Regions from separate parts of the Nakamurella sp. UYEF19 genome, predicted to be linked through region 2. Evidence: riboswitches for the same ligand, from Rfam matches in the RefSeq annotation. Region 2 holds a riboswitch; the other holds the start of a gene.

Region 1 (2,383 bases), on a different contig from region 2:
CGGTCGATCAGGGAAGTCCTGTCGATCAGGCAAGACCGGTCTGCTCGAAGGCGGCCAGCGTGGCCGGGATGGTGGCGGTCGGTCCGACGACATGGGCGATGGCGTCGAGGGTCTTCAGTCCGTCACCGGTGTTGAAGATGACCGTCTCGGCCTCCGGATCGAGCTGACCGGAGGCGAGCAGCTTGCGCAGGACGGCAACCGTGACACCACCGGCGGTTTCGGCGAAGATGCCTTCTGTCCGGGCCAGGAGCTTGATGCCTTCGATCACTTCTTCGTCGCTGACGTCCTCGATGCCGCCGCTGGTGCGGTTGACGACGTCGAGCACGTACGGGCCGTCCGCCGGGTTGCCGATGGCCAGAGACTTCGCGATGGTGTCCGGACGGACCGGCTGGATGAAGTCGCGGCCCTCCTTGAACGCAGTCGACACCGGGTTGCAACCGGTGGCCTGCGCGCCGAAGACCTTGTAGGCGGATTCGTCGACGAGGCCGAGGGAGATCAGCTCCTGGAACCCCTTGTCGATCTTGACCAGCTGCGCGCCCGAGGCGATCGGGATGACGACCTGCTGCGGCAGACGCCAGCCGAGCTGCTCGGCGACCTCGTAGCCGAGTGTCTTCGAGCCCTCTGCGTAGTAGGGACGGACGTTGACGTTGACGAACGCCCAGTCCTCCTGCTCGCCGGCGATCTCGCCCGCGAGGCGGTTGATGTCGTCGTAGTTGCCCTCGACGGCGATCAGCGTGCCACCGTAGGCGGCCGTCGTCAGGATCTTCTGCTGTTCCAGGTTGGACGGGACGAACACCACGGAGCGGATACCGGCCCGGGCAGCTGCGGCCGCGACGGCGTTGGCCAGGTTCCCGGTGGACGGACAGGCCAGCACCTTGAACCCGAGTTCGCGGGCGGCGGCCAGCGCGACGGCGACGACACGGTCCTTGAAGGAGTGCGTCGGATTACCCGAATCGTCCTTCACCCACAGGGTTTTCATTCCCAGCTCGCGGGCCAGGTTGTCCGCGCGGACCAACTTCGTCCCGCCGGGGTTGATGTTCGGTGTGTCGGCGATGCCGGCCGGGACGGGCAGCAGCGGCGCGTACCGCCAGATGTTCTGCGGCCCGGCTTCGATCTGTGCGCGAAGAGCCTCGCCGGACAGGCTGAACTCGTAGGCGACCTCCAGCGGGCCGAAACACTCGGTGCACGCGTAGTAGGGCCCGAGGGCGATCCGGTTTCCGCACTCGCGACAGGACAGCGCAACGGCCGGACCGAGGTCGACGGGTTGCGGGGACGATCCGACGGAGGATGGGGTGGTGGAGGCAGAGCTGATGACAGCAGTCACGACGAGGCCTTTCGTCTCATCTTTCCCGCCGGAGCGGGACGGACGGGGCACCTGCTGACGACCGGCCTCGATGTCGGAGGCTGGGCCTCTACAACGAGAAGGAGATCATCATCAGTGGTTGCCGGGGCTTCATCGGGCCGTATCCCTCTGCCCCTCTGGATGAGTGGAGATTCAGTTGTCCGGCCAGACTAGCGCACGACTCGCGGGCGGCGCACCGAGCGAGGTCCGGGCGGCCCGCAGCGCCGACTCCAAATCGCTCTAGGAAACGGTGACCTTGCTGATGGTGACCGGGGATGCGGGAGTGCCGTCGTCGCTGCCGTCCGAGACACCGGCAGCGGCGATCTTGGTCAGCACGTCGAGGCCACCCGTGATGGTCCCGAAGACGGTGTAGTCCGGGTTCAGCTGGGAGTCGCCATAGACGAGGAAGAACTGGGATCCGTTGGTATTTGCTCCCGAGTTGGCCATGGCCACGGTGCCCGTCGGGTAGGTCATCGAGGCGTTGGTCTCGTCGGCGAAGCTGTAGCCGGGACCGCCGCCGCCCGTTCCCGACGGGTCGCCGCACTGCAGCACCTTGAGCGAGGCCGAGGTCGTCAGGCGGTGGCAGGTGGTGCCGTCGAAGTAGCCCGACGACGCCAGGTGCACGAAACTGCCGATGGTGCAGGGTGTTTTCGATTTGTCCATGGCGATCGTCACCGATCCCGACCCGAGGCCGATGGTGACCGTCGCGGTTCCGGTATTCGGTTCGACGCCCGCCGGAGGTGTCGCCGCCTTGGCTGCGGTCCCTTTCTCGGGATACGAGCACGTGGCCGTTCCCGCGGCCGCCGGAGCCGGGGTGGAACTCGCGCACGAGGTCGCCAGGACGAGGGACACCAGCAGGGCGGTGAGCAGACGGAACGAGCGCAAGGGGAGACCCTCCAGCAGATCGGACGACATCGGAGTACACGGACGCATGCCGCACGCAGCGCGGGCACACCAGGAACCCTAGTGATCGTCGCGTGATTCAGAGGTGTTGTCGGTGGGGCCTGAGAGGATGCAGTGGTGCCCTCTCCGACCGTCGAT
Region 2 (2,383 bases):
TTCGGCGAACCGGCCTCGTGACGGTCCGGGAGCGGCTTCCACGTAGTCTCGTCATCGGTAACGGATGCCGTCGCGCCGCCGCCGATCAGGTACGGGTCGGCCGCGGCCAGCCAATCCGCGCGACCGACCAATGCGCCGGAACCGTAAGGGGCATAGAGCTTGTGGCCGGACAGGGCGACGTAGTCGACACCGAGCTCGGCGATCGAGAACGGGCGGTGCGGCGCCAGCTGGGCCGCGTCGAGGGCGACCCTGGCTCCACGGGAGCGAGCCACCGCGGCCAGCGCCCGGACCGGCCAGATCTCGCCGGTGACGTTGGACGCGCCGGTGACGACCAGGAGAGCCGGGCCGGCGGGGCGGGTGCGCAGCGCGTCATCGACGGCACTGACGGCCTCGGCCGGCGACGACGGGGCGGCCAACCGCACCACGTTGATCCCCGGACGGTTCCAGGGCAGCAACGCGGCGTGGTGCTCGGTCTCGAACACGACGACCGTGGTCCGCGTCGGCAGGCAGTGGGCCAGCAGGTTGAAGGAGTCGGTGGTGTGCTTGGTGAACAGGACGACGTCGTCAGCGCGCCCACCGACGAAGTCGCGGATCGGTGCGCGGGAGCCCTCGTAGAGCGACGTGCAGACCTTCGAGTGCCAGCCGGCGCCGCGGTGGACGCTGGCGTACCGCTCGAGCAGCGCGTCGACGGTGTCGCGGACGATTCGCAACGCCGGAGCCGAGGCGCCGTGGTCGAGGTTGGCGTACTCCACCTGGCCGCCACCGGCCAGCGGGACCTGCGAGTGGGCGCCGACGATGTCCAGCCCGGGAGCGTGCGGGTGGACGACTCCGTGGGCGGGAGCGACGGGGGATTCGGCGCACCAGCGGGGCCGTTCGGCGGCTGACGTCGCGGAAATCCAGTCGGGACGGTCGAGAACAGCGGTCATCAAAGATCCTCAGGGTCCTTCGGACCACCGGATAGACCAGGGGCCCGCGCTTGCCGGATGCACCTCGCACCAAGCCAGGTCTTCATCCGGGGCACCCCACCGCGGTAGGAGGGTTGCCGGCCAGCAAGCCGGAGCTATCCGCTGGCACTCATGACCTTCGAGGGAGGACGCTAGCAGAGGTGACGCGAGGTGCGGAAGCCCTGTCTCTTCGCAACTTCTGCGGGCTCGATGTGACCTGGCCGACGCCGGGCCGTCTGCTCCGGTGGAGTCGGGTCCACGAGTCGACGGTGTTTGCGCAGGTCACGCTCAATCCGTGACAGGTGATGCCAGGGCTGCCTCGGCGTTTTGGAGGTCGGTCCGCTGATGTCGTATGCTTCCGTAGCTCCCAACGGACAGCCGTTGGAGCCGGGTGTTTTTTGATTCAACGGTTCCCGGCTTCATCGTCTAGGCCCCCATCGTCTAGCGGCCTAGGACTCCGCCCTTTCACGGCGGCAGCACGGGTTCGAATCCCGTTGGGGGTACGCAGTAGGCCTTGTTTCACCTCAAGGCCCCGTAGCGCAGTTGGTTAGCGCGCCGCCCTGTCACGGCGGAGGTCGCGGGTTCAAGTCCCGTCGGGGTCGCCAAACGCGGGCCGGGTCCAGTTCACTGGGTCCGGCCTGTTGTTTGAGGCCAGGTAGCTCAGTCGGTACGAGCGTCCGCCTGAAAAGTGGAAGGTCGCCGGTTCGATCCCGGCCCTGGCCACCACATCTGAACTCCCCCAGTCCGCTACGGCGAGCTGGGGGTTTTCTGCGTCAGCGCTGAGTCCTGGTCCCGCCCGCGGTCGCTGCGCTGGGCCCTCGTGAAGGCGGTGTCACGGGCCCCGGCCACGCCGACGTCGATGGCGCCCAGCAGCGATCCGTCCGGACCGGTGGCCGACACCGTCACCTCCGGCGGGCGCAGCGGCACGAGCTCGCGGAGGCGGCTGCGGATCGGGCCGAGCAGCAGGTCGCCGTTGCGGCCGATCCCGCCGGCCAGCACCACCTTCCCCGGATCGATCACGGCCACCACCGCCGCGATGACGGTCCCCAGGTGGTAGCCCTCCTCGAGGACCGCGCGGTCGGCCGCCGGTTGCCCGGCCCGTGCTGCTGCGAAGACCTGCTCAGACGACGAAACATCCGCCAGGCCCTCGTCTCTGGCCCGGTTGACGATGCTCTGCGGTGCGACCGATGTCTCCAACCGCGGATGACGGTGACCGGGGCTGAAGGTTGGGTCGCCCGGCGCGAACGGCAGGTAGGCCAGTTCGCCGGCCGCGCCCTGTGCACCCCGCAGCAGCCGTCCGTTCAGCACGATCCCCATGCCGAGGCCGGTCCCCGCCGAGACGAAGACGAAGTCGGGCCCCGACCCGCGGGCCGTCTCGGCGATCGCGGCCAGGTTCACGTCGTTCTCGATCTGCAGCGGGGCACCCAGCCGTCGCCGTA

Evidence for each region. A riboswitch is a leader RNA that binds a small molecule or an ion and turns the genes downstream of it on or off. The one in region 2 is predicted to bind S-adenosylmethionine.
Region 1: linked by a shared signal. The riboswitch ahead of thrC (threonine synthase) and the one ahead of ABIB25_RS16425 (aminotransferase class V-fold PLP-dependent enzyme) in region 2 are both predicted to bind S-adenosylmethionine.

The regions. Positions count from the first base shown of each region.
Region 1 covers NZ_JBEPNO010000002.1:241,712-244,094, forward strand. The annotation lists gene thrC (threonine synthase) at 26-1,312, opposite strand; SAM riboswitch class I at 1,338-1,490, opposite strand; gene ABIB25_RS04280 (peptidylprolyl isomerase) at 1,583-2,257, opposite strand; gene holA (DNA polymerase III subunit delta) at 2,363-2,383, shown strand, end outside.
Region 2 covers NZ_JBEPNO010000011.1:164,375-166,757, reverse strand. The annotation lists gene ABIB25_RS16425 (aminotransferase class V-fold PLP-dependent enzyme) at 1-926, opposite strand, end outside; SAM riboswitch class IV at 968-1,082, opposite strand; tRNA gene ABIB25_RS16420 (tRNA-Glu) at 1,375-1,447, shown strand; tRNA gene ABIB25_RS16415 (tRNA-Asp) at 1,473-1,549, shown strand; tRNA gene ABIB25_RS16410 (tRNA-Phe) at 1,594-1,670, shown strand; gene ABIB25_RS16405 (ROK family transcriptional regulator) at 1,692-2,383, opposite strand, start outside.